Regions from separate parts of the Clostridium hominis genome, predicted to be linked through region 3. Evidence: a T-box and tRNA genes for the amino acid it is inferred to sense, from the RefSeq annotation. Region 3 holds a T-box; the other regions hold tRNA genes.

Region 1 (9,978 bases), on a different contig from region 3:
AGGTTATTGGAATATCCAGAAGTTGAATATATATGTTTAGATCAATTTGTTAATCTTTGTGGAATAAGTGTGCAAGCTGCTAACAGGGTTAGATTGGCTAATACTATAAATGCTTCTGGTAGAGGGGTAGGGATCGGAGTAATTGACTCAGGAGTATACCCTCACCGTGACTTAACTACACCATTTAATAGAATATCGACCTTTTCTGACTTAATTAATGGTCTAACATATCCATACGATGATAATGGACATGGCACATGTACTTGTGGAGTTATAGCTGGAAATGGTGAATCCTCTAATGGAATATATAAAGGTATTGCTCCATACTCAGATCTTCATGTTATAAAAGCATTTGATAGATTAGGAAAAGGCTATGTATCCGATGTGCTATATGCTATAAATGAACTGATTACTATAAGTACTAAGTATAATATAAAAATTTTATGTTTACCCTTTGAAAGCTTAAGTCATGATAAGTTTATATTTTCACTTTTTGATAAGATGTTAAAACGAGCTGTTGATTCTGGGATAACTCCTATTCTTCCTAGTGGAAGTAATATTATTGAAGGATCTATTATGGGAATAGCTTTAAGTAAAAATGCTATTACTGTAAGTGGATTAGATACAACTTCCAGAACAGCTCCTTATGAGTATTCATCTACAGGTGCTCCTAAAAAAGACTCTAAACCTAACTTTTGTGCTGCCTGTGTTGATGTTGTCTCTCTAAATTGTAATACTTCATATATATCTGAAAAAAATAATACCAAAATATATGCCCCAAAACTTTCATCTTCTTATACAAGTTTTAGCGGAACTTCTATATCTGCAGCATATATTGCTGGTATATGTGCCTTATTATACGAACTTAATCCAACACTATCCTTTGATGATATAGTATCTATGCTAATAGCATCGTCAGATAGCTTAGATTTACCGATTAATGTCCAAGGCGAGGGATGTGTAAATTTAAATAAATTATTTAAAAAGTAAAAGTGCTATAAAGCACTTTTACTTTTGGACTATATAATTAAGAGGGTTTACAGGTGCATCGTCTATTCTTAATTCAAAATGTAAATGAGGTCCAGTACTATATCCAGTACTTCCTACAGCACCTATTATCTCTCCTTTTTTCACTTCTTTATTTGGCGATACGTATATCTCACTCAAATGGGCATAATATGTTTTCATATCATCACTATGCTGAACTATAACTAAATTTCCATATCCCCCATCATTATATCCAGCAAAGATTACCTCTCCGTCAAAAGAAGCAATTATATCTTCTCCTTGATTTTCAGCTATATCTAGTCCCTTATGATATGAATTAACTCTCTCTTCTCCATAATATGATGATATATATCCACCTTCTACAGGTCTAGTCAAAAATGTTACTCCATCATAATATGGATTCTTACTTCCTTTATGTACTACTGTAGTTACAGGCTCTACTAATATATTTTCGTTTAATACTGTTTCTTCAGTCTTCGTAAGACCTTCGTATATAACTTCCTTATATACTTCCTTTTTACCATCTTCCCCTTGCATAACTACTTCTTCACCCATATATATACTACTATCTTCTTCTACCCTAACTGGCGACTCTATAACCTCTTCTTCAAATGTTCTCAAACTTAATTCTAGATCTAATAAATTTTTATTTACTATAGATGCTTCATAAATTTCTTTAGATATTTCACTACTCTCACTCAGTTGGCATAGTTTTAGTTCAGTAGGAGTTGTTTTTATATTTCCATTTATCTTCATATAAGATATATCTTCAATATTTACTCCTAATTCTCTTATATAACTTTCACATACACTTTTAATTATAGTATCCTTTTCTTGTGCACTTAGCACATATCCAAAAACATTATTATCTACTGTTATAGCAAAGCCATTAACATTTCTATTTATATTCTCTATATTTACATTTGAGTTTTTGCTATTTAAATTAACAATATTATTATAAGTGTTAGAAACACTTATTGAATTTGCAAGATATACATCTTTAGATACTTCTTGTGAGAGCTCACTTGAATCATCAATAACATTTATGCATTGAATTGTTTTAGTATTTCCGTATATCTTATAACCTTTAGTAATTCCTCCTATAAGAAATAACAATATTGTTAATAGTATTAAGGATAAAGTGTTTTTTATTATAACACACTTCTCATCCTTCTTCTGCGAGTACATTTTTTTTACCACTCCTCTTTTTTCTAGTTTTATTTACAACATTTTTTAATTTTCCCAAGAACTAAAATAATATACACATCATTTCTTCAATTGTTATGTTGAGGGTTGATATCACCTTTGTTATAATTAGCTTAAAGGTAATAGAACCAAGAAAGGTAGAGAATATTTATGAGCACATTTATGCTAAAAAATAAACAATTAGACTTTACTCCTGTTAGTAATATATTTATAGAAAAATATATGCCTAAAGCTCGTGGAGAATTTATTAAGGTGTATCTATTAATGCTTAAATATAATACTTGTGGCGAAATGGGTGTAACATCATCAATATTAGCTACTTCATTAAATTTGCTTGAATCTGATGTGTTAAACGCCTTAAACTATTGGAACGATGAAGGATTAATAAAACTAATTCCTATTGATAAAATGGGAAATTTCAATATTGAATTTGTTGATTTAGTTAAAGAATCAAAATCTCAAAGCAAAGAAATAAACTTACTTCAAGCCTTAAATAAGAACTCAACTAAAGATATGTTAAATGATATCGAAAGACTTTTGGGAAGACCTCTATCCCCTAAAGAAATGACTACTTATTTAAGTTGGCAAGATGATTTCAACTTTTCATCAGAATTAATACTAATTCTTTTTGAATATTGCGTATCTCGTGGAAAAAGCGATTATAGATATATAGAAAAAGTAGCAATAGCTTGGAAAGATATGAATATTTCTACTATTGAAGAAGCTCAAAATTATATAAAGAGAACTGAAGATAAATGGATAAAAATTAGACATATATTAAATTACTTAGGCATTAAAAACCCTGAATTAATGAAGCCTCAAGAAGATATGCTAGATAAATGGATAAATGATTTTAATTTCCCTCTAGACGTTATAGAAAAGGCTTGTAATATATGCTTTCAACGTCTAAATAGGGCTGATTTTAAATATATCGATGGAATCTTATCTAATTGGAATAAAAATAACCTAAAAACAATTGCTGCTATTGAAGAAAAAGATTCAAAACCTTCTACTGCTATTCAAGGAAAAGGAAATTATACTAGTAATAATAGTAAAAGATTTACTGGTCAAAATATTAATAACAAATCATCTAAAGATTATGATGATTTAGAAAAAGAACTTTTAGGATGGTATAACAATGATTAAGGGATATCAAGAAAAATTAATGAATATTTATGAAAAAATACGAGAAAATGAAAATCGTAATTTAAAAAATAGAAAAAAAGAAATTCTTCAAAAAGCTCCTGAGATAATTGAATTAGATAATACTATTCAAAAACTTTCATTAGCTTTGCCTATGGCAATATTAAAAGGTGGCTCTGAAGCTGACCTAGATAATATTAAAGCAGATATACAAGAGCTTAGAAAGCAAAAATATGAGCTATTAACCTCTTATGGATATCCTGTTGATTACCTAAATCTTCATTATCAGTGCGCTAAATGTCAAGATACTGGATATATAGGAACTCAAAGATGTAAGTGCTTTAAGAATAAGCTAGTAAACTTATATTACGAAACTTCTAAACTATCAAATAACTTAGCTACTTGCAATTTTAATAATTTTGATATAAGACTGTTTTCTCCTGAAAATGATGGGAATTATAAAAATTCTCAACGTAAAAACATGGAGAAGATTTACGAATTCGTAAGAGGTGGTTATTTACCTAATTTCGATAATGATAATACTAATTTATTATTTTATGGAGAGTCAGGCAATGGTAAGACATTCTTATCTTGGTGTATAGCTAAAGAATTATTAGATAAAGGATATTTAGTTATATATAAAACTTCTAATGATTTAATAAGAGATTTAAGAGAAATAACATTTAATAATAACTATATGCTTGAAGATTTATTAATAAACTGCGACTTATTAATAATAGATGACTTAGGCGCAGAACAAGTAACCGACTTTTCTACTAATGAATTATTTAATTTAATCAATAAGAAGCTATTAAATAATAAGAAGATGATTATATCAACGAATTTAAATCTTCCTGATATAGAAAAGAGTTATACAACTAGAGTCTATTCTCGTTTAGTTGGTAATTTTACGTTCTTTAAGTTTTACGGTAATGATGTTAGAATAAAACTTAATCTTGCAAGAATGAGATCTCAACAACAATAAATTAATTTAATATAAAAATACACTTTACTTCTTGATATTAATAATAAAATTTCTATTATTAATTGAAGTAAAGTGTATTTTTTATAATCAAATATTTTTACTACATAATATTAATTACACAAAAAAAACTCTAGAATAATCTAGAGTTTCATGGAGCTGGTGATCGGAGTCGAACCAACAACCTGCTGATTACAAGTCAGCTGCTCTGCCATTGAGCCACACCAGCATAAATATTTTATATTTTAACGCCAAAAAAAATTGGCGACTCAGAAGGGGCTCGAACCCTCGACCTCCGGCGTGACAGGCCGGCACTCTAACCAACTGAGCTACTGAGCCATTATGGTGGAAACAACAGGGATCGAACCTGTGACCCTCTGCTTGTAAGGCAGATGCTCTCCCAGCTGAGCTATGCTTCCGTATAAAATGGTGACCCCTAGGGGAATCGAACCCCTGTTACCACCGTGAAAGGGTGGTGTCTTGACCGCTTGACCAAGGGGCCATATAATGGAGCTGGTGATCGGAGTCGAACCAACAACCTGCTGATTACAAGTCAGCTGCTCTGCCATTGAGCCACACCAGCGTATATTATATAGTTTTTTAAAAAAGTGGCGACTCAGAAGGGGCTCGAACCCTCGACCTCCGGCGTGACAGGCCGGCACTCTAACCAACTGAGCTACTGAGCCATTTATGGTGGAAACAACAGGGATCGAACCTGTGACCCTCTGCTTGTAAGGCAGATGCTCTCCCAGCTGAGCTATGCTTCCATATAAAATGGTGACCCCTAGGGGAATCGAACCCCTGTTACCACCGTGAAAGGGTGGTGTCTTGACCGCTTGACCAAGGGGCCTAGGCTTTTGTTTATCACATATTATCTTTTGTACCACTTTTTAAAAAAATTGGCGACTCAGAAGGGGCTCGAACCCTCGACCTCCGGCGTGACAGGCCGGCACTCTAACCAACTGAGCTACTGAGCCATTATGGTGGAAACAACAGGGATCGAACCTGTGACCCTCTGCTTGTAAGGCAGATGCTCTCCCAGCTGAGCTATGCTTCCGTATAAAATGGTGACCCCTAGGGGAATCGAACCCCTGTTACCACCGTGAAAGGGTGGTGTCTTGACCGCTTGACCAAGGGGCCTAGGTTTCTTGCTCGTTCTCTGCCGAGCACATTAACTATAATACATAAAATTAAATATGGTGTCAACACTTTTAAACAACTTTTTTTATTTTTTTATTTTCAACTCATATTTAATCTCCTCTAGGTCAGCATTTTTACTGGTTTTTCCCCACTTTTATTTTTTTCTGCCTTTTTTAAATTTTCTATTGCCATACCGTATCTTGCTAATGAATCTTCTTTTAATTTTATTTCATTTTCTATCTTTTCGATCTCAAAACAACACATATCGAAAAATTCATTTTCATCAATCTGATCTAAATTTATATTAAATCCAACCTTTTTAAAATTTTGTCCTACAGCTAATATTTTAACCGGAATAGACTTATTTATTACAGCTATTATTTCTTTTTCCCAAATTCCTCTTTTATTTACAACATGTTTATCTCTTAATAAATTTAAATTTTCAAATTTAATATTTAATTGTGATTCTATAATTTCTAAAAGAGCTTTATATAAACCTACTGAAATTCCTCTGTTTAATTTTATCTTTAAAAAATCATTATACTTTATTAAAAATTCATCTACTTCACTTTCAGTTATAAAGTCTATTTCACTATTATTAAATACTTTAATCCCCTTGCTACTAGGATAATTTACTACTACTTGATCATAGTTCATTCTTCTAACCTTAAACTCTTTATCATAATCATCTAAAGTTTTGTCAATAATTTTAACTAGCAATAGTCTCACCTCATCAATTAGTATTCCATAGTTTTTTTACTAATATTACTGTGATAGAATAAAAGTGCAAATTAAGTTCAATTATAAATTCTAAATTACATTGAAATGATTTCTTTAATTTATAACTTTGAATTAAAAAGGAGTGTTCTTATTGATATATCATGATTTAATAATCGTTGGTGGTGGAGCTTCTGGTATGACAGCAGCTATAGTTGCTAAAGACTTTGGGCTAGATGTAGCCATAGTTGAAGGAACCGATAGAGTTGGTAAAAAAATATTAACTACTGGAAATGGTAGATGTAATATATCCAATAGATGTGTAGCTGAACCTTTTATTAATTATCATAGTAATTGTGATAATTTCTTTTCATCTGTTTTAAGTCAATTTGGTGTAGATGATACATTAAATTATTTCTTATCTTTAGGTCTTCCAATAGTACCTTTAAAAGGCGGAAAATTATATCCACAATCACTACAAGCATCTTCTGTTGTGGATATTTTAAAAATGTCACTTGAAGATAGAAATATACCTTTATACACGGGCTGTAAAATAAAAGATATCCACAAGGATAAAATTTTTAAATTATCCACAAATAACGATGAGTATAAATTATTCACATGTGAAAATTTAATTTTAGCCTGTGGAGGAAAATCTGCTCCAAAAACAGGATCAGATGGTTCAGCATATAATTTGGCAAAAAATTTAGGTCATTCTATAACAAAGCTTTTACCTGGAATAGTTCAATTAAAGTTAGACTATAATCATCTCAAAGCACTTTCAGGAGTCAAATTTGATGGTTATGCAAAATTATTTGTAAATGATGAAGAAGTAAAAGAAGATTTCGGTGAAATATTATTTACTGATTACGGTATTTCTGGTCCTCCAATACTTCAAATATCAGCTTTAGCCTCCCAAGCTACTAGCACTGGTAAAAAAACTGAAGTTGTTGTTGATCTTATGCCAAACTATACAAAAGATGAGTTAATAGATTTCTTAGAATGCCATTTTGCTATTCTTTCTCATAGACCTATATTAAATGCTTTTATAGGTGTTATTAATAAAAAAATAATACCTGTTCTATTAAAAGAATGTGGTATTACAGATTTACATATGCCATGCTATGAGCTTTCTTGGAAAGAAAAAAACAAGTTAATCCAAACTCTTAAAAGTTGGAAGTTTACTTGTACTGGAACAAATGACTTTAATCAAGCGCAAGTAACTATAGGTGGAGTTACCGCTTCAGAAATAAATCCAGATACGTTAGAATCTAAAATTGTTCCTAACCTTCACTTTGCTGGTGAAATCATGGATGTCCACGGTGATTGTGGTGGATTTAACCTGCAATGGGCTTGGAGCTCTGGATACGTAGCTGCCAAATCAATAGCTAATAAATAATTAGAAATGATAAATGGAAAATGATAAATTAAGTTCGTTAATTTATCATTTTCCATTATTAGTTTTTAATTGTTTACTTAACCCACTTTGATATTAATGTTGTTAATTCTTTTCCCTCATTGTTTTCTATCTTGTGTAGGATAATATACTCTTCATCATTTTCTTTAACTTCGCATATTGATTTTATTTCATCCCCATAAGAGCATTCTTTTTCAAAAACTACACTTAATTCAACTAAATTATTATTATATAATATCTCTACTGGCACTGACTCTAATGCCCATTCTATATATTTAACATTATTAACGTGTGTATTTGAGTCTATATCACTATATCTTACTTTAAACTCTTTTGAGTGCATTTCTTCTTTTAGTTTTTCTGGCTTAGAAACATTTATATTACATTCTTCATCTTCACTAACTCCATAAAACTCATATTGCTCTAAAGGTATTCTTACTGCTCTCCTCTTATTAATATCAATTAATAAAAATACTCCAATAGCTTCAACGATTTTATTTCCCTCTTCATCAAATATTTCATATAATCTTGATGCATAAAATCTCTTAAAACCTAAAGCATTTGTAGCTACTCTAATCTTTTCCCCATACTTAGGATATCTATTTATCTTTATATCATATTTGCAGAATACCCATGCCAAATTTCTTTCTGACATATATTCTATTCCAACTCCGATTTTTTCAGATTGCTTCGTACCTATATCGGTAAAATAATTAATTATAGATTCAATCTTGCATTGAAGCTTTACATCAACGTCATAATAATGAACTTCATATTCTCTTTCAAATCTTTTTCCCATTTAACACTCCCACTTTCTCTAATCTTATTATTACACATATTTTACCACATAAATATTATAAATATAAAAAAAGTCAGCAATGCTGACTTTAAAATCTACCGTATATAACTATTTATTTAAGGCCTCTAATAATTCACTTAATTCTATTCCATGAACCTTTGCAGCCTCTTCTACAGTTTCTGCTTGTGCAGATGGACACCCTACGCATCCCATACCAAATTGCATAAGTACATCAGCTTTATTAACATTAGCCTTTATAACCTCACCAATAGTCATTTCCTTAGTAATCAATATATTCACCTATCCTTTAATAGTGTTTTAATAACAATTAAATATATTCTATACAAGTTTTTACAATATTTCAAGGTGATTTCTAATTAAAAAGATGCCTTTTATAAATAAAGCATCTTTTTTATACAAATTATATTTTATTCCTTATGAACTAAGTCCAAATCAGCAAATTTAGAGTGAGCTCCAATCCAAGCCATTCTAACAGTTCCAACCGGGCCGTTTCTTTGCTTAGCTATTATACATTCACCAATTCCCTTATCTTCACTTTCCTTATTGTAGTATTCATCTCTATATAAGAACATAACTACGTCGGCATCCTGCTCAATTGATCCTGATTCTCTTAAGTCAGATAGCATTGGTCTATGGTCAGCTCTTTGCTCTGGAGCACGTGATAACTGCGATAACGCTATAACTGGACACTCCATCTCCTTAGCTAATGCCTTAATAGATCTTGATATTTCTGATACCTCTTGTTGTCTATTATCACTACCGGAGCTACCAGACATAAGCTGTAAGTAGTCTATAAGTATCATATCAATACCATACTCCATTTTTATCTTTCTACACTTAGATCTCATTTCCATAACACTAAGACCAGCTGTATCATCTATATACACTCTTGCCTTAGATAATGGTCCTGTAGCTCTAGCTATTCTTTCCCAGTCATCATCATCTAGATTACCTGTTCTAAGCTTTAGCATATCAACACTTGCTTGAGAGCATAGTAACTTATAAGCTAACTGCTCCTTAGACATTTCTAGAGAAAATATGACTACACTCTTACCTTCTTTTAACGCTGCATTTTCAGCTATATTAAGTGAGAATGTTGTTTTTCCCATTGAAGGTCTGGCTGCTATAAGAACCATATCCCCCTTTTGGAATCCAGATGTTTTTTCATCTAAAGCTTTAATACCTGAACCTACGCCTGTTATGGCACCCCTATTATTAAATAGCCTTTCTATCTCTAAAAATCCTCTTTCAAGAACGTTTGATAAAGGCTCATACTCTTTAGAATCTTTCTTCTCTGCTATATCAAACATCTTCTTTTGAGCTATATCAATTACTTTCCCTACATCATCACCGCTATTATAACTTTCCTCTATTATTGCTGTAGATGCTTTAATTAATTTTCTCAAAGTTGATTTTTCTTCAACTATTTTTATATATGAACTTAAGTTGGCTGTTGTTGGTACAGAAGCACTTAATTCTGATATGTAAGTAACTCCACCAGCCTTATCTAAGTTATCAGTAGTCTTTAAGTATTCTAATAATGTT
Region 2 (9,978 bases), on a different contig from region 3:
CTCTTTATAGCTGAAAGATTCATTATCCGAAAATAACATAACTATATTTAAATCATCTATAAAATTAATATAATTACCTATACTATTAGTAACTATAAAAACAGAGTCATTATACCCTTCTAATATATCTTCCACAAATCCAAAGTTCTGTTCTTTTGCGTATTTAACCACCCTTATATCATCATTCTTTAAAGTGTTATAATAATTATTGTAAATCTTATTTAACATATATTCAGATGGAACAATAATTAAAGCTCTTTTTTTATTCTTCTTAAACCATTTAAGATATTCATATAAAGCTAGTGGTATATCATTTTCTAATCTTATTCTAGTTAAAACAAACCTTGGCTCTACGATTGGCACATTATCAACTAAATAAACTAATTCCATTTTACTCCCTATTGGAAACACATACTCTGAAGAATATATAATTATCTTACTAGATCTCCAATAAACATCTTCTACAGCTTCTCTAAGTCTATTTTTCGATATAGATGAAAATATACTTATATCATCAAATATAACAAGGTCGAAATCATCATATACTTCTTCTAATAAATCTATAGTTATAAACTTTATATCGTCTCCTATATGATTCTTCTTCTGTTCATCTATTAAAATATTATAGTATTCTCTCTTTCTCTTTTTTATTTGCTCCTTATCGGTACAACCCCATACATATAATATCTTACCATTATTATATAAAACTCTATTTATTAAATTTGAAAATACAATAGATGTATTAAAAGGTCTAGTTTTAACAGTAAGTACTTTAGTTTTCTTATCATACCAATTATTTATTTTCTTAAATGCACTGTTAAGCTCTTTATAATTCATCTTTATAACCTCTCTAAATTCTAATCCCTAACTATCTTTTCATCTGCTGTAATATCTATAATTCTTTCCTTTAATGAAGAATATCTTTCTACATTATTAGTGTTAGTTACCATATATTTAAGAGCCTTTTGACTTCCAACAACTACTACTAATTCTTTGGCTCTTGTTATCCCAGTATATAGTATATTCCTATTCATCAAAAATGCTGACCCCATAAAAACTGGAGTTATTACAACTTTAAATTCACTTCCTTGACTTTTATGTACAGTTATTGCATATGCAAGCTCTAATTCATCTAAAAATGCAAATTCATAAACAACTCTTCGCTCATCATCAAATATTACTGTTAAAGTACTCTTATCTTCGTTTATAGACTCAATAAAGCCCATGTCACCGTTAAATACTCCAACACCTTCTTCATCACCAATACCACTAATTCTAGTCCATTTAAGAGAGTAGTTATTTTTTATTTGCATAACTTTATCTCCCTCTCTAAAAATCATTTCCCTAACATTCTTTTCTTTCTTATGATTTGATGGAGGATTAAGTATTTTTTGAAGCTCATTATTTAAATTCTCTACTCCTAATACACCTTTTCTTGTTGGCGATAAAATTTGTATATCCTTTACCTTATTCCATTTAGAATTAAAATTAGGTAATCTCCTATTTATTAAATCAATTATGGTTTTTAAAATATCATCTATATTTTCTCTTGAGTCAAAGAAAAAATCACCATCTTTTTTATTTAGGTATGGTAATTCACCACTATTAATTTTATGAGCATTAACAATGATCATACTTTCCTTACCCTGTCTAAATATTTCATTTAGTCTTACTACATTTATAAAATTACTATTTATCAAATCTCTCAAAACATTACCCGGACCTACTGAAGGTAGCTGGTCAACATCTCCAACTATTATCACTCTAGTTCCTAATCTAATAGCCTTTAAAAGACTATTCATAAGCATGATATCTATCATAGATGCCTCATCTATGATAATTACATCACCTTCTAAAGGTTCTCCTTCTCCCTTACCAAAAAATGAGTTTTCATCATCACTTACGCCCATTTCTAAAAGTCTATGAATAGTTTTTGCTTCTCTACCAGTAGATTCACTCATTCTCTTTGCTGCTCTTCCAGTTGGAGCTGCTAAAAGAACCTTCATGCCACTGTTTTCATATATCTCAATTATACACTTTATAATTGTTGTTTTCCCTGTTCCTGGTCCACCAGTTATTATTTCTATACCATTATTAAATGCACCTATAATAGCTTCTTTTTGAGCTTGCGCAAATTTTATATTATATCTTTTTTCAAAAGATTCTATTTCAAACAAAACATCAGTATTAATAGTCTGGAAGTTCTCTATGCTTAAAGTTATTATCTTATTAGTTACTCCTAACTCACAGTAATAATAAGGTAGAGTATACACTGCATCTATTTCCTTAATCTTTTCTACCTTTAACTTTCCTTCTAATACACTATTGTATATATTTTCTACTACAAGTTCTTCCTCAACCATAAGAACCTTCTTACATTCATCTATAAGCATATCCTGTGGCATATATGTATTTCCTAATGCTGAGAAATTATTAAGAACATATCTAATTCCGCTTTGTATTCTAAAAGGTGATATTATTTCAATCCCTAAACTTCTAGCAATTCTGTCTGCTGTTAAAAAACCTATTCCTGATATTTCATCATTTAATATGTATGGATTCTTTGAAACTATATCTATTGAATCTGGTCCAAACTTTTTATAAATTTTTAGACATTGATTTATAGTCATCCCATGTTTTTGGAAAAACATTATTATATCTTTTAAATCTTTACTCTCTAAGTAAGAATCATATATTATACTAAATTTCTTTTCACCTATACCATCAACTTCTTTTAATCTCTCAATATTGTTATCCAGAATCTCTAAAGTCTTATCCCCAAACTTATTTACTATTTTCTTTGCAGTTACCGGTCCAATACCATGAATTATACCAGTTGATAAATACCTTTCAATCTCTTTTGCCGATGACGGTAATAACTCATGATACTCCTCTACATTAAATTGTCGACCAAACTGCTTATGATTAATCCATGACCCCTTAAAATTTATCTGCTGTCCCTCTTTAATAAGAGGCATTATTCCAACAACAGTAATTAATTCTTTATTGGCTGTTACCTTACTTACTATATATCCCGTATCTTCACTTTTAAATATAATAGCCTCAACTAATCCTTCTAGCACTTCCATTTTATTGTTCACACCTTTAAATCTTATCTTCTATATTATATAATTATATCATATTATATAAATTTAACTCATATTGCTTTAAATTTGAGTTATGTAGGAGGTATTTTTATGTTAATTAAAAATTGTAAATTAATTTACCTAGACAAAATAGAAGAAGGTTCTGTTTTGATAGAAGATGGTAAAATTAAAGAAATAAATCCTAGTTCTATAGCTAATGATAACGTTATAGATGGTAAAGGATTATATTTAAGCCCTGGATTCATAGATGTTCATATACATGGAGCTGGTGGTGTTGATACTATGGATGGAACATACGATGTTATAAATACAATAGCTAAAACTATTGCTAAACATGGTACTACTTCATTTACTCCAACTACTATGACTGTAGATAAAAAAGACATAAGAAAGGCTATGTCTGCAATTAAAGAAGCTAAAATAAAAGGTACAGATGGAGCTAACGTTTTAGGAGCCCACCTAGAAGGTCCATTTATAAGCCCTAAAGCAATAGGTGCTCAAAACCCAAACTACTTAATAGATCCAACAATTGAAAACTTTAACGAAATGGTTGGTGAAGACGAAGATGCAGTAGTTTCTATAACAATGGCACCAGAAGTAGAAGGAGCTAAAGAACTAGCTACCTATCTTTCTGATAAAGGTATAGTTTGCTCAATGGGACATACTAAAGCTAATTATGAAGAAGCTATGGACGGTATAAAGTGTGGATTCTGCCACTCAACTCACCTTTTCAATGCTATGACTCCATTTACTCATAGAGAACCTGGTGTTGTAGGGGCAATATTTGATTCAGAAATAACTACTGAAACTATATCTGATGGTATTCATATTTCTTATCCATCATTAAGAACTGCTTATAAGCAAAAAGGAACTGATAAGGTACTTTTAGTTACTGATGCAATGATGGCATGCGGAATGCAAGATGGCATGTATTCTTTAGGTGGTCAAGATGTAGAAGTTAAAAATGGTGCTGCTAGATTATTAAGTGGTTCACTTGCTGGATCAGTTCTTACTTTGGATAAAGCTATTAGAAATGTTTATAACAACTCTAATTACCCACTTAACGAAATAGTTAAAATGGCTTCATATAACGGAGCTAAACATTGCAAAGTAGAAGATAGAAAAGGCTTAATAAAAGAAGGCTTTGATGCTGACCTAGTTATTTTTGATGAAGATATAAACGTAAAAATGACTATTGTTAACGGAAACGTGGTATATAACACACTTTAATAAAAAGGAACTCACAGCAATTCCTGTGAGTTCCTTTTTTTATTATAAGTATTTCTTTATATCTTCAACTTTATTTAATCTTTCCCATGGAAGATCTAAGTCATTTCTACCGAAGTGCCCATAAGCTGCTGTTTGCTTGTAAATAGGATTTCTTAACTCTAAATCTCTTATTATTGCACCTGGCCTTAAATCAAATGATTTTTCTACTATTTTCACTATTTCTTCTTCTGAAAGTTTTCCTGTTCCAAAAGTTTCAACTTCAATTGATACTGGTTTAGCAACTCCAATAGCATAAGCTAATTGAATTTCTAATTTATCTGCAACTCCAGCTGCTACTAAGTTTTTAGCTACCCATCTAGCTGCATATGCTGCTGATCTATCAACCTTTGTTGGATCTTTTCCTGAGAAAGCTCCTCCTCCATGTCTACCGTATCCACCGTAAGTATCAACTATTATTTTTCTACCAGTTAATCCACTATCCCCTTGTGGGCCACCAACAACAAATCTTCCTGTTGGATTTATATAATACTTAGTATTTTCGTCTAAAAGCTCTGCAGGAACTACTGCTTTAATTACGTGTTCCATTAAGTCTTCCCTTATTTGTTCTTGGCTAACTTCTGGTCCATGTTGAGTTGATATTACTATTGTATCTATTCTTATAACTTTGTTATCATCATATTCTACTGTTACTTGAGTTTTTCCATCTGGTCTCAAATATGGTAATGTGCCATTTTTTCTTACTTCACTAAGTCTTCTAGATAATCTATGAGCCATTGCTATTGGTAATGGCATAAACTCTTGTGTTTCATTTGTTGCAAAACCAAACATCATTCCTTGGTCTCCTGCACCAACTGCTTCAACTGCATCTTTATCACCAGCTTTTGATTCTAATGCTTCATCAACTCCCATAGCTATATCTGATGATTGCTCATCGATAGATGTTAATACAGCACATGTATCACAGTCGAACCCAAATTTAGCTCTATCATAACCTATTTCTCTTATAGTTTCTCTAACCACCTTAGGGATATCCACATAACATGATGTTGATATTTCTCCCATTACCATAACCATTCCTGTAGTTACAGCTGTTTCACAAGCTACTCTAGCCATAGGATCCTTAGCTAGTATACTATCTAATATTCCATCTGATATTTGGTCACAGATTTTATCTGGATGACCTTCTGTTACTGATTCTGATGTAAATAATCTTCTCATTATATATCTCCTCTCTTAATTAAGATGATATTAATTCTAAAGATAAAAAAGTCTCTTCTTAAGATAAAGAAGAGACGTAATATTCAACCATGTCTTTCTTATCTTGCAAAATTAATTGCAGGAATTGGCACCACGTATACAATTAATAATTAAAAGTTAAAAATTAATAATTAAGTTAATTTAATTATTATTTATTAACTATCAACTGCTAATTGGTAACAGGTTGCCGGGTTTCACAGGGCCCTCTCCCTCTACCTCTCTTGATAAGAACTAATATCAAATTTTATTTACTTTTTATTTACTGTAATATATATTAACAATTATTAAAACTAATGTCAATAAATTTAAATTCTAATATATTCTCAACTTTTTATAATACATATTACTTATTTTAAGTCAAAATAAAAAAGCATAGATAAACTATGCTTTTAATGGTGGGGGAGGACGGATTCGAACCATCGAAACGAAACGTAACAGATTTACAGTCTGCCCCCTTTGGCCACTCGGGAACTCCCCCATTTTAATGGAGCTGGTGATCGGAGTCGAACCAACAACCTGCTGATTACAAGTCAGCTGCTCTGCCATTGAGCCACACCAGCGTATTTGGTGGAAACAACAGGGATCGAACCTGTGACCCTCTGCTTGTAAGGCAGATGCTCTCCCAGCTGAGCTATGCTTCCACGTTATTATTTATTTTTCAAAAAATTAAATGGTGGGGGAGGACGGATTCGAACCATCGAAACGAAACGTAACAGATTTACAGTCTGCCCCCTTTGGCCACTCGGGAACTCCCCCATTTAATGGAGCTGGTGATCGGAGTCGAACCAACAACCTGCTGATTACAAGTCAGCTGCTCTGCCATTGAGCCACACCAGCATATTTAATTAAGTTATTAATGGTGGGGGAGGACGGATTCGAACCATCGAAACGAAACGTAACAGATTTACAGTCTGCCCCCTTTGGCCACTCGGGAACTCCCCCATATCGTATTAATAACTTTCATCATTTCGTGCATCACTGCCGAACTGACAATGACTAGTATATATTCATAGCAACAATATTTCAAGCCTCATAATAGCTCATTTTCCGATTTTATTTTTAATTTGCTCTATTTTCCTTCATTTTACTTAATATTAAGCACTTATATAACTTTAATAGCCATTATAACTACACTAAGTCAATATATTGATTTAATATACCTACAAGCCTATCATAATCCTCTTCTACCAAGCGTTTTTTAATATATTCCATAGCTTCCTTCTTTGAATCTATGCTACCATTATTCAAAATAGAATTAACTTTAGCACAATCAACAACTGAAAGTTTATCTAATATTCCTTCAACTACATTTCTCTCATCTAAAGTTAAACTGTTAATTATATTATCTAAATTTAAAGTTAAAACATCAGAACTATTTCCCTGTAATATTTGCTTATCTGTTGATAAAGAAGTTTCTTCCACATCCCCTTCTGTAATCTCAGTTGTCTCATCTTCCAAACTACTTATATCTTTATTTTTAATATTTGGTTCATATAAAACTACTATAAATATAGTTACTACTATAACTAAAAGTGACATAGTTCTCATTATTATCTTCCATTTCATTTAATATCACCACCTTATTAAAAATATTTTCCATTTTTTCTTTTTTTATACTTATTATATTCTTAGTTTTTCTCTCATATATATTATTATTGAGGGGTGGTGGGTATATTTGAAAAGAAAAGTTAACTATAAATCTAACTTATCTTATTATGAAATTGCAGAATTTATAAGAAAATATGTAACATCTGAAACTATTATAGTTTGCATTGGCACAGATAAATGTATTGGTGATTGTTTAGGTCCTTTAGTAGGTACTTTTTTAGAAGAGTCATCCTTCCCTGTTCCTGTATATGGAACACTAGAATCACCTATCCATGCCTTAAACATAGATAAAAAAATTGATGAAATAAAAAAACTTCATCCACAAGCTACGATTATCGGAATTGACGCTTGTTTAGGAGATACTAATTCTATTGGCGAAATACATGTAAGAGATTATCCTATTCATCCCGGTAAAGGTGTAGGAAAGTCATTGCCTGAAGTAGGTGTATCCTCAATAATAGGAATAGTTGACTCTAGTGACAATGCTGAATTCTTTACCTCTAGAGGTATTAGACTTAGTTTAGTATTCGAAATGGCACGAGTTATTTGTCATGGACTAAACCATGCATATTACCTTAATTCTTCATATAATAAATAGCACTATAAGAAATAACTTATAGTGCCATTTATATATTTATAATTAATCTATTAGACTTATCTCTTTTCCAAAAATATCTGAATCTATTTTATCTATAAAGTTTAAAACTTGACCTGTCCCTTCTGCAACAGCTTCAACAGAATTATGAGCTATTTCAACTGTAACTCCAGTGTTTTCTTCTATAAGCTTATTAAGTCCATCTAATAAAGCTCCTCCACCAGTCATCAATATTCCTTTTTCTATTATATCCGCAGCTAATTCAGGTGGTGTCTTCTCTAGTATACTCTTAACTCCATCAACTATTACAGATACAGGCTCTGACAAAGCTTCTCTTACTTCTTCAGTACTTATTTCAACTTCATCTGGTAAACCTGTTATTAAATTTCTACCTTTCATAGTAGTAAATAAATTTCTTGAATCTTTAAACGCAGATCCTACTTTTATCTTAACATCTTCTGCAGTTTTCTCACCAATCATTATTTTATGTTTATTTCTAACATACTTTATTATTGCTTCATCAAATTTATCTCCAGCGATTTTGATTGATTTCCTAACAACTACTCCTCCTAATGATATAACAGCTATATCAGTAGTTCCTCCACCAATATCTACTATCATTGTTCCATTAGGCTTGGTTATATCTAATCCAGCACCTATTGCAGCTGCTAGTGGTTCTTCGATTATATGAACTTTTTTAGCCCCTGAATTTCTAGCAGCATCCATTACGGCTCTTTTTTCTACTTCAGTAGCTTGAGATGGAACACAAACCATTACTCTTGGAGCTACTATTCTTCCCTTACCACAAGCCTTTTTAATAAATTCCTTTAACATTCTTTCAGTAACATCGTAATCAGAAATAACTCCATCTCTTAGCGGACGTACTGCAACTATATTTCCTGGAGTTCTTCCGATCATCTTTCTTGCTTCTTCACCTACTGCTAGTACCTTATTATTATTTTTATTTATGGCTACTACTGACGGTTCTTTTAATAATATACCTTTACCTTTTACATAAACAAGCACTGTAGCAGTCCCTAAGTCTATTCCAAGGTCGTTCCCACTTCTCCAAAACCACATTTTCTTCACTCCTACTAGATATATAATAATTCAAGATAATTCTTTTTTAGACAAATTATTCTTTAAAAATATTATATATGTAAAGGTATTATCATTCAATAGCTTTGTATTTTAATTTAGTAGCTTTTCCACCTCTAATATGTCTTTCTGCCTTATTTAATTCAAGTATATTTTGTGTCTGCTCTGCAATACTGGGATTAATTTTAGGCAATCTTTCTGTCATATCCTTATGAATAGTACTTTTACTTACTCCAAATACCTTAGCAGTTTTTCTTATAGTAGCTTTTGAATCAATAATATATTGAGCAACTTCTAGTACTCTTTCTTCAATGTAGTCTTTCAAAATGTAACCTCCTCAAAAAATAGATTTAATTAAAATATAATTCTTATTAGTAATCAGCCATTTGAAATTCAAATGGCTGATTTATTTTTCTTAGAAACTAAAGTAATCTGATGGATTTACTTGGTTTCCTTCAGAATCTTCAACTTGTAGATTTAATACATCTCCACATACTTCTGAAGTAAATATCATTGAACTATTTCCAACGATTCCAATTTGATCGCCTGCTGAAACTGTATCTCCAACAGCAACTGAAACTTCTCCATCTAAATTTGCATACTTAGTCTTTAATCCATTTGTGTGTTCTATAACTATAAAGTTTCCATCTTCTGTGCTCTTTGATACCTCAATTACCTTACCTTCTGCTGCAGCATTAACAGCTGTTCCTACAGAAGCACTTAAATCAATACCTCTTCTAGTTCTATCTACTGTTCCACTTTCACTATTTTGTAACCTAACCATTTCCTTATACTCTCTAGAAATCATACCTTCTAAAGGTAATTGGAAAACTACTTCTGTTACTGTATTAGAAACAGGAACATCTTCTGTGTTATCAGCTACTTCTGTATAGTCATCTACTTCTTCGTTGTTAGCAACTTCATCTAATTCATTTGATCCCTCTGCCACATTGTCACCATTTTCAACTCTATCTGCATTTGGCATTTCATTTCTTGAAGTTTCTGCAGAATCATTTGTTGAATCCTCAACATTTAGAGTAAATTCATTATTATGATCATTACTTTGCTTCAACTCATTATTTT
Region 3 (9,978 bases):
CCTCTACCACATAAGTATATTTTTTATCCTGAGTTTTAACTATTACCTCATCTCCGGCCTTAACTTTATATAAATTAATAAAAGCATCTGTATAATCAGAAACTCTATGTCCTGCTACTGCAAAATTCCCTTTCTCTCCTGGAGCAGCAGAATCAGTAAAATGTCCTAAAAAGTATTTAAGAACATCATCTGATATACCTTCAACTAATGCTTGAGATAATTTTATGCTTGGTATCTCTATTATAGCTATAGGTGTATATCCATTAATTTCATCTAGATTTACTGTCTCTTTATTTCCAGTTGAAGTACCTTCACTTATACCACTTTCAAACATTTCAATAATAGCTTTTTGTTTTCCAATAGTTTCTACTTTTTTATACACTACTGTTGCAATTATAGTTATCCCTACAACTATAAGTAGTAATCCAATAATCCTTCTAAACTTGTCCACTTCTCCACCACCCATAATTAAATTATTAAATAAGTTCATATTTTCTTTTTTATACATATATTATAGCATAAAGTATTTTAAATATATTATTTGAAATCAATAATATTCAAGATCGGGTGGTTTAACATGCATCGTCAAAAAAATACTGTTGTCTATGTAGACTTCCTATTTACACGAAAAAAAATAAAATCAAAATTTATGATTTTATTATACTCATTTTATACAAAAATAAGAAAATCTTTTCTTAAATCTTCTCTAAAAAAACTCTACAAAAAATCAACTATATCAACTAAAGAACAAAGCTCTAATTATTAAAATCTATCCTTCTATTTAAAATTGAAATTTTCTATTGTATTTGTGGTAAAATATATTTATATTTTTATCGAGGTGATTTTAATGAGAATAGGAATGGGATATGATGTTCATAAATTAGTAGCAGATAGAGACTTAATATTAGGCGGAGTAAAAATTCCCTATGAGTTAGGTTTATTAGGACACTCTGATGCTGATGTTTTATTGCATGCAATAATGGATTCATTACTTGGAGCTTCTGCTCTTGGAGATATAGGAAAGCACTTTCCGGATACAGATCCAAAATATAAAGGTATTTCTAGTATACACTTACTAAAAGAAGTTGGTAAACTTTTAAAGGATAATGGTTTTGAGATAAATAATATAGATTCAACTATAATTGCTCAAAGACCAAAGATGGCTCCTCATATTCAAGATATGAGAAAAAATATAGCTGATGCATTAAATATCAATATAAATCAAATAAATGTTAAAGCTACAACAGAAGAAGGCCTTGGCTTCACTGGTGAAGGAAAAGGAATTTCATCGCAAAGCATCTGCCTAATCAGTGACAAGTTTCAAGTGACAAATGACAAATTATAATATGTTCCCTATAAAATAATTTAATATTATTGATTAAATCTCTTAGAATTTGTTAATAGTTTTAATATATAACTATTCTAAGGGGTTTATAATGACTAATAGCATAATAAGTACAAAATCTTTTAATTTTGCTATAGATATAATTAACTTATATAAATATCTATACTCAAACAAAGAGTATGTTCTTTCTAAACAAATTTTAAAATCTGGAACTAGTATCGGTGCTAACGTTAAAGAAGCTTTACGTGGTCAATCCAAAAGAGATTTTTTATCTAAAATGTATATATCACTTAAAGAAACCGATGAAACTGAATACTGGCTACTATTATTAATTGAATGTAATTATATAGATAAAGATTACGGGGACATACTTCTAATTAAATGTAGAGAAATTTCTAAAATATTAAATTCAATTGTTAAAACAACAAAACAAAACCTAGCAAATTAGAAACTAAATTATAAGAGCAAGTTGATTTAATAAGTCAACTTGCTCTTATAATTTATTTAACTATTTGCTTGTCACTTGTCACTTTTAATTTGTCACTTTTCTATAGTGCCAGAATATTGCTATAATCGCACAAACTCCCATTAAATATGGATAAAATAAATATTTCATAATTGCAAATGGTGATATAGCCGCCAGTCCTGCTGCTGAAATTAATTGTGCTCCATAAGGAATTATTCCTTGAAATACACAAGAGAACATGTCCATTATACCAGCTACTCTTTTTGGCTCAAGACCAACCTCATCTGATATATTTTTTGCTATAGGTCCGACTGTAACTATAGCTATTGTATTATTAGCAGTACAAATATCAACAAGACTTACTAATGTTGCTATTCCTAATTCAGCATTTCTCTTATTTTTGAATCCTCTTAATCCCTTACTTAATATATAATCTATTCCACCATTATGTTTTATTAATGATATTGTCCCTGATATTAACAGTGATATTATTATAAGTTCCCCCATCCCCATAACTCCTGTTGCTATAGATTGAGATAATGCCATTATATCAAAGCTTCCAAAATATATACCTATACAACCTGCTATTATAATTCCACCTAAAAGAACTAGTATAACATTTAATCCTAATAAAGATGAAACAATTACAGCTATATAAGGTAATATTTTAATTAAACTAAATTCTAAGGATTCCACTTGTGTTACTCCAGCATTTCTTGTTAAAAATGCTAATAATAGAGCTGTAATTATTGCAGCTGGTAAAACTATTTTAAAGTTCATCTTAAACTTATCCTTCATTTCACATCCTTGTGTTCTAGTTGCAGCTATAGTTGTATCTGAAATAATCGAAAGGTTATCCCCAAACATAGCCCCACTTACTACTGCTCCTACTGCTAAAGCGACTAACACCCCTGTTTTATCTGCTATTCCAACTGCTATTGGAACTAAGGCAACTATCGTCCCCATCGATGTACCTACAGATAACGCTATAAAACATGATATTATAAATAATCCAGCTATTAAAAGATTGCTTGGTAATATTGATAATCCTAAATTAACTGTTGAATCAACAGCTCCCATATCTTTTGCAACTTGAGCAAACGCTCCTGCTAAAACAAATATTAATATCATTAATATTACGTTACTATCACCGGCCCCTTTACAAAAGATTTCTATTTTATCCGATAATGATTCTTTTCTATTCATAAGTATTGCTGTAAATGCTGCCACTGAAAATGGTATTATTACTGATACTGCATACATATCTCCAGCCATTGCTGACAAACCTACATAAACTATTAAAAAAACTAGTAATGGTAATAAGGCACTTAAACTTCCCTTTTTCTGCATCGTGTTTCCTCTCTCCTTTTTACTTATCTAAGAAATAAAAAAACTTCAGTAATAAATACTGAAGCTCTGCATTCTTAATATTTATACTTCTTATCTATCAGGATTTAGCACCACACTTTTTAGTTAAGAGTTAATAGTTAACAGATAAGAATTGTTTTAAAACTTATTCTTAACTTTTAACTTAACACTAACTAAACTAATTAAAAGACATACTATGTAAACTTAATACTAACTATTAACTATACACTGTTAACTATTAACTAGTCGTAGGTTGCCGGGCTTCATAGGGCCAGTCCCTCCACCGCTCTTGATAAGGTATTCTCTTTTTATATAACTATACTAACAAATTTAAACAAGCACTGTCAATAACTTTGTTTTCTAGTCATAATAAAAAAGATGGAATATAATCCATCTTTTTTATTTGGTGCGCCATCACGGGTTCGAACCGGGGACACCCTGATTAAGAGTCAGGTGCTCTACCAACTGAGCTAATAGCGCATATTTAATACTAACTTTATACTATAATTATAGTATTTTAATGGAGCGGGTAGTGGGAATCGAACCCACCTTTCCAGCTTGGAAGGCTGGAGTATTACCGATATACGATACCCGCATAAGTCTCTTTTCATATTAAATTTTATCACCTGAATTTTTAAATGTCAATAATTACTATACTATTTTTTTAATAAATACTTACTACTCCACTTATGTAATATTCATTCCGAATCTATCACATTATAATCTCCAAATTAATATAATATATTATAGAAGGTTAATTTATCTTAATTAATATAATAAAATTTCATTAATATATTATTTTCTAAATTAATATATTATACTATAGTAACATTTGAAACAAATTAATATTGATAATATAATATATATATTAAATTAAAAGGGGGCAAAGGTTTGTACAAATGTGAAGTTTGTGGTGAAAGAGCAGATATTCATCATATAGTATTTAGAAGTCAAGGTGGTTTTGATATTGAAATAAACTATAAATATTTGTGTCCAAACCATCATCGTGGCAATGACGGGCCTCACCATAACCGTTTCGTTGATCTAAAGTATAAACTTGAGTTACAAGAGAAATTATATTATTGCCTTTCAAAAGATTATTATTGGCCAAAAGAACTAACCGAAATACTTGGAATCCATAATGGTTCACTAAAAAGGTTATTAAAAGACTTAAAAATTCACAAAGAAGGATATAGCAAAAATGATATAATATTTAAACTAATGGGAAGCGTTGTATACTCTTCAGAGATGATAGATGAACTTGCATTAGATTTATTAATAAATGAAATATAGGAACTGCATTATTAGCAGTTTCTTTTTTTATACTTATATATAGGCAAATACCTATATTAATTATAAAATATACGTATTTTACTAATATATATTTTCTCTTTATACTATTAGAGGGCTTTGTTAAAAGTATCAATTACAAGAAGGAGAATGTATTAATGGAAAATTTAAGAAATAAAAGAAATTGGAAAGTACTTTGGCAACTATTTAAATCAACATTTGTTCTTAGTGCCTTTACCTTTGGTGGAGGATTCGTTATCGTATCTCTTATGAAGAAAAAATTTGTCGAAGAACTAGGATGGTTAGACGAAAGTGAAATGCTAGACATAACAGCTATAGCACAATCTTCCCCAGGTCCTATTCCAATAAATGCATCCGTTATCTTAGGATATAGAATGCAAGGGATTTTGGGCTCAATTGTTGCTGTTGTAGGAACTTCTATTCCTCCTATCGCTATTATATCTGTTATCTCTTCATTTTATGTTAAATTTAGAGAAAGTCAAATTATCGGAACTGCATTAATGGTAATGAGAGCTGGTGTTGCTGCTGTAATATGTGACGTTGTTATAAACCTAGCTACAAATGTTATTAAAACAGGACAAGTTTTATATATTGCTCTAATGATAATTGCATTCATTATGACTTATGTATTAGGTATAAGTGCAATAACAGTAATTTTACTTTGTATTCTTGTAGGTATTGTAAATCTTATATTAGATATTAAAAATTCAAAGAAACAAGCAAACATGGAGGTATAATATGATAGGACTATTATTTTTAAGCTTTATTCAAGTAGGATTATTCAGTGTCGGTGGTGGATATGCTGCTATACCTCTAATTCAAAATCAAATAGTAAATGTTCATGGATTAATGACTCTTCAAGAGTTTGCTGATTTAATTACTATTGCTGAGATGACACCAGGACCTATCTCTATTAACTCTGCAACATTTGTTGGAACTAGGTTAGCTGGTTTACCTGGTGCACTTATTTGTACTTTAGGATGTATTATTCCTTCATTTATTATTTGTCTTATATTAGCTCATTACTATTATAAGTATCGTAACTTTGGAGGAGTTCAAACTATTCTTGCTAGTCTTCGTCCTGCAGTAGTTGCTCTTATAAGTTCAGCTGGACTATCAATCTTAACTCTTGCTATTTTTCAAGCTGAAAAGCAAGATATAGTATTATCAAATTTTAGACCTATAGAGTTTTTATTATTTGCGCTCGGTCTTTTCGCCATTAGAAAATTTAAAGTTAATCCAATACTAGTTATTTTCGGTTCAGGATTAATAGGAACGATAGCTTATATGGCATTTTAAAATTCTTTTTTTAGGCATTTTATACACTCAATTATTTTTTTCAAATGCTCTGATATAAACTTATCTTTATGGTACACCACACATATTTCTCTTAAAATATCTATATTTCTTATTGGAATTATATGTAGTGTACCATTTTTAAGTTCATTTTCTATTATTAAAGTAGATAATATTCCTAAACCTTGCCCTCCAATAACAGCATTCTTTATAGCTTCTGTATTATTACTATTCCATTTTTCATTTACAGATATATTATTTTCTTCTAATATTGAGTCAAAGCTTTCTCTAGCTCCGCTCCCCTTTTCTCTAAAAATCATATCCTGTCCTGTAAGTTCCTCTATATTTATTTCATCTTTATAATAAAAATTATGATTTCTACCTGCTACTAATACCAATCTATCATTATATATAGGAATTTTAACTAAGTCCTTATCATCAACTTTACCTTCAACTATTCCTATATCTAAATCACTATGTAATAACATATTTTCAATAATATTGGTATTATTTACAACTATCTTAGTTGATATATCTTTATTTTCTTCTTCAAACTTATTTATAATTTCATTTAACATACAAGTTCCTACAGTAACAGTTGCTCCAATATGTAAACAAATATTTTCTCCTGAATTTTTCAGAGCTGATTCCATTTCATTAAAAGATCCCACAATGTGTCTAGCATATCTTAATAGCAATTTCCCACTGTCTGTTATATAAAGCTTTTTTGAAAGCCTTTCAAATAATTTAACCCCATAATAATCTTCTATCTCTTTTATTGCCTGACTTACTGATGGTTGTGATATAAAAAGTTTTTCTGCAGCTTCACTCATTTTTCCACAATCAGCCACAGTTATAAAAATTTTTAAATGTCTTATATTCATATACCATACCTTCTCTCTTTATATGAATTGATTATACTACAAAAACAAAAAATAATAGCACTATTTATTTAGATATAAAATCTATTTAAATAATGCTACACTGACATTTTTTTATAATCCACACCCTAAAGCTATTAATATTTCATTAAAAAGCTTATCTTTATCTACAGAGTTTAAGTCATTAACTACTCTAATTGATCCTGATAATTTAAAATCAATTATAATACCATAGGTTATATCATTATCAAGACTAGCTTTAAGAGTAAATACTCCATTTTCATAATCCATACATTTCATATCTCCATTATTAGGATCTATAATCATAACTTCACTATCACTGTTTATTCCATTTAAATTTATAATAAATTCATCTTGCTGTTCTGCAATAGTTACAAAACTTTTTAAGTAAGTTCCGTCATATTCTTTATTTATCACATTTTTATCAGTCATCTCAAAAGAATACCCTGATACTATTTCTTCGTGCTTGTTGTTATCGTCTATTTTTTTATCTTTATTAATATTAATAATCAATCCTCCAAATACTCCTATAATAAATACTAAAAATATATAAATTATCATCTTTTGTTTATTCAATAAATCTACCACCTTACTATACATTAATGAAAATAAATCATTTAATGATTCACTCATATTTGTCTTTATTCTAGCAACTTAAAAACTTTTTAACAATTAGGTACTTTTTTGTAATCACCTAAAAAATTAATAATAAAAAGCATACTATTAACGATACTTTAATAATAAAAAAATCCTCGAAATAAATTCGAGGATTTTTATGGTGCAGATGAAGGGAGTCGAACCCCCACGCCAAGGGCGCTAGATCCTAAGTCTAGTGCGTCTGCCAATTTCGCCACATCTGCTTACTATATTATCTATTATACTCTCAATTTAAGGTTTTACAATACTTTAACTAATTAATTTTATATTTTTTCCAAAATTATTCTAATTTAATTTTTCAAACAAACCTCACCTCTAATAAAAGGTATATTTTTAATGCAACTACCTATTAACCATTAAAATTTTCCTTTCCTCTAAATGTTGACATAAATCACATAGATAATTATAATTATTCTTAAATATACTAAAGCGTTGAAGAGACGAGTAAACTACAATTTCATTTACAGAGAGAAAATACATTAGCTGTAAGTATTTTTATTTGAAACTAGTTGAAGACCAGCTCTGAGTGACTCTAATCAAGTCCGTATTCATCACGTTACGATGTTTATTAAGAGGCCTAGTTTAGGCAATTAAGGGTGGAACCGCGGGAAGAATTATATGCTCTCGTCCCTTTTCTATACTATTTTTTTGTATAAGAAAAGTGACGTTGAGCTTTTTTTATACAATAAATCAGCTTTTATATTATTATATTAAACATTCTAAAAACTATTTTGGGCAAAAAATTAAAATTTAAGGAAACGAAAGGAGATTTTAAATATGATAAAAGTTACTTTAAAAGACGGATCTATTAAAGAAGTTGAAAATGGATCATCAGTTTTAGACGTTGCTAAATCTATAAGTGAAGGGTTAGCTAGAAATTCTCAATGTGGTATTGTTAATGGAAAGGTTGTTGATTTAAGAACACCATTAAATGAAGATTGCGAATTAGCTATATGTACTTTTGATTCTCAAGAAGGAAAGGATGCTGTAAGACATAGTATTTCACACGTGCTAGCTGCAGCTGTTAAAAGATTATTCCCTGAAGCTAAGATTGCCATAGGCCCTTCAATAGCTAATGGTTTCTACTATGACTTTGATGTAGAAAAAGCTTTTACTGCTGAAGACTTAGTAAAAATCGAAGCTGAAATGAAAAAAATAATAAAGGAAAACCCTCAAATTGAAAGATTTGAACTTCCTAGAAATGAAGCTTTAGAGCTTATGAAAGATGAGCCTTATAAAGTTGAATTAATAAATGAACTTCCAGAAGATGAAGTTATTTCATTCTACAAGATGGGTGATTTCACTGACCTTTGTGCTGGTCCTCATGTAATGTCATTAAAGAACATTAAAGCTATCAAGCTTATAAGAAGTGCTGGCGCTTACTGGAAAGGTGACGAAAAGAACAAGATGCTTTCTAGAATATATGGTACTGCATTCTTAAAGAACGCAGATTTAGAGGCTCATTTAGCAGCTTTAGAGGAAGCTAAAAAAAGAGATCATAACAAATTAGGTAGAGAACTTGGAATCTTTACTACTGACGAAAAAGTAGGTCAAGGGCTTCCACTATTCATGCCTAAAGGAGCTAAACTATTCCAAACTCTTCAAAGATGGATTGAAGATGAAGAAGAAAAAAGAGGCTATGTTTTAACTAAAACTCCTTTTATGTCTAAGAATGACTTATTTGTTGCTTCTGGACATTGGAGCCACTATAAAGATGGTATGTTTGTATTAGGTGATGAAGAAAAAGATGCAGAAGTTATGGCTTTAAGACCTATGACTTGCCCATTCCAATTTACTGTTTATAATGCTGAACAACACAGTTATAGAGATCTTCCAATAAGATATGCAGAAACTTCTACTCTATTCAGAAAAGAAGCTTCTGGGGAAATGCACGGTCTTACTAGAGTTAGACAATTTACACTTTCAGAAGGACATATAATCTGTACTCCAGAACAAATCGAATCTGAATTCAAAGAAGTTATTGATTTAATAAACTATGTTATGGATACTTTAGGAATATCAGAAGATATATCTTACAGATTCTCTAAATGGGATCCAACAAATACTGAAAAATATATAAACAATCCAGAAGCTTGGGAAGCTACTCAAAACCAAATGAGAACTATATTAGATCATTTAAATATAGATTATGTTGAAGCTGAAGGCGAAGCTGCATTCTATGGACCAAAACTTGATATTCAATCTAAGAACGTTCATGGAAAAGAAGATACTATAATTACAGTTCAAATTGACTTTGCTTTAGGTGAAAGACTTGGTATGAGCTATATCGATAAAGATGGTGAAAAGAAAATACCATTTGTTATCCATAGATCTTCTATTGGATGTTATGAAAGAACTATAGCTACTTTAATAGAAAAATATGCAGGTGCTTTCCCAACATGGATGGCTCCAGTTCAAGCTAAAGTTTTACCTCTTTCAGATAAGTATGCTGATTATGCTGATAGCGTAGTTAGAACTTTAAAAAACAATGGTGTTAGAGTTGAAGTTGACCATAGAACTGAAAAAATTGGTTATAAGATTAGAGAAGCTAGACTTGAAAGAGTTCCTTACATCCTAGTTGTTGGTGAAAAAGAAGCTGCAAACAATGAAGTTTCAGTAAGAAGTAGAAAAAA

The links. The T-box of region 3 lies ahead of thrS (threonine--tRNA ligase). A T-box ahead of a tRNA ligase gene usually reads a tRNA of that ligase, here a tRNA-Thr.
Region 1: it has a tRNA-Thr gene. The T-box ahead of thrS (threonine--tRNA ligase) is inferred to sense a tRNA for this amino acid. The anticodon was not compared.
Region 2: it has a tRNA-Thr gene. The T-box ahead of thrS (threonine--tRNA ligase) is inferred to sense a tRNA for this amino acid. The anticodon was not compared.

What each region holds. Positions count from the first base shown of each region.
Region 1 is NZ_JACOOO010000013.1:30,337-40,314, reverse strand. Features, by position in the region: gene H8S20_RS07040 (S8 family serine peptidase) at 1-990, shown strand, start outside; gene H8S20_RS07035 (peptidoglycan DD-metalloendopeptidase family protein) at 1,009-2,196, opposite strand; gene H8S20_RS07030 (DnaD domain protein) at 2,365-3,360, shown strand; gene H8S20_RS07025 (ATP-binding protein) at 3,353-4,342, shown strand; tRNA gene H8S20_RS07020 (tRNA-Thr) at 4,494-4,568, opposite strand; tRNA gene H8S20_RS07015 (tRNA-Asp) at 4,602-4,678, opposite strand; tRNA gene H8S20_RS07010 (tRNA-Val) at 4,683-4,758, opposite strand; tRNA gene H8S20_RS07005 (tRNA-Glu) at 4,767-4,841, opposite strand; tRNA gene H8S20_RS07000 (tRNA-Thr) at 4,848-4,922, opposite strand; tRNA gene H8S20_RS06995 (tRNA-Asp) at 4,949-5,025, opposite strand; tRNA gene H8S20_RS06990 (tRNA-Val) at 5,031-5,106, opposite strand; tRNA gene H8S20_RS06985 (tRNA-Glu) at 5,115-5,189, opposite strand; tRNA gene H8S20_RS06980 (tRNA-Asp) at 5,240-5,316, opposite strand; tRNA gene H8S20_RS06975 (tRNA-Val) at 5,321-5,396, opposite strand; tRNA gene H8S20_RS06970 (tRNA-Glu) at 5,405-5,479, opposite strand; gene H8S20_RS06965 (hypothetical protein) at 5,600-6,199, opposite strand; gene H8S20_RS06960 (BaiN/RdsA family NAD(P)/FAD-dependent oxidoreductase) at 6,351-7,595, shown strand; gene H8S20_RS06955 (acyl-[acyl-carrier-protein] thioesterase) at 7,669-8,412, opposite strand; gene H8S20_RS06950 (DUF1858 domain-containing protein) at 8,521-8,703, opposite strand; gene H8S20_RS06945 (replicative DNA helicase) at 8,841-9,978, opposite strand, start outside.
Region 2 is NZ_JACOOO010000035.1:28,869-38,846, forward strand. Features, by position in the region: gene H8S20_RS14855 (hypothetical protein) at 1-837, opposite strand, end outside; gene recD2 (SF1B family DNA helicase RecD2) at 858-3,089, opposite strand; gene nagA (N-acetylglucosamine-6-phosphate deacetylase) at 3,198-4,337, shown strand; gene metK (methionine adenosyltransferase) at 4,380-5,555, opposite strand; SAM riboswitch class I at 5,651-5,825, opposite strand; tRNA gene H8S20_RS14875 (tRNA-Tyr) at 5,988-6,072, opposite strand; tRNA gene H8S20_RS14880 (tRNA-Thr) at 6,080-6,154, opposite strand; tRNA gene H8S20_RS14885 (tRNA-Val) at 6,160-6,235, opposite strand; tRNA gene H8S20_RS14890 (tRNA-Tyr) at 6,266-6,350, opposite strand; tRNA gene H8S20_RS14895 (tRNA-Thr) at 6,357-6,431, opposite strand; tRNA gene H8S20_RS14900 (tRNA-Tyr) at 6,452-6,536, opposite strand; gene H8S20_RS14905 (hypothetical protein) at 6,723-7,160, opposite strand; gene yyaC (spore protease YyaC) at 7,270-7,800, shown strand; gene H8S20_RS14915 (rod shape-determining protein) at 7,843-8,877, opposite strand; gene spoIIID (sporulation transcriptional regulator SpoIIID) at 8,969-9,220, opposite strand; gene H8S20_RS14925 (M23 family metallopeptidase) at 9,311-9,978, opposite strand, start outside.
Region 3 is NZ_JACOOO010000047.1:135,545-145,522, reverse strand. Features, by position in the region: gene H8S20_RS19405 (class D sortase) at 1-508, opposite strand, end outside; gene ispF (2-C-methyl-D-erythritol 2,4-cyclodiphosphate synthase) at 848-1,345, shown strand; gene H8S20_RS19395 (four helix bundle protein) at 1,437-1,793, shown strand; gene H8S20_RS19390 (Na+/H+ antiporter NhaC family protein) at 1,878-3,161, opposite strand; tRNA gene H8S20_RS19385 (tRNA-Lys) at 3,584-3,659, opposite strand; tRNA gene H8S20_RS19380 (tRNA-Gly) at 3,701-3,774, opposite strand; gene H8S20_RS19375 (HNH endonuclease) at 4,071-4,472, shown strand; gene H8S20_RS19370 (chromate transporter) at 4,628-5,227, shown strand; gene H8S20_RS19365 (chromate transporter) at 5,229-5,789, shown strand; gene H8S20_RS19360 (LysR family transcriptional regulator) at 5,786-6,670, opposite strand; gene H8S20_RS19355 (hypothetical protein) at 6,782-7,264, opposite strand; tRNA gene H8S20_RS19350 (tRNA-Leu) at 7,465-7,548, opposite strand; T-box leader at 7,769-7,980, shown strand; gene thrS (threonine--tRNA ligase) at 8,123-9,978, shown strand, end outside.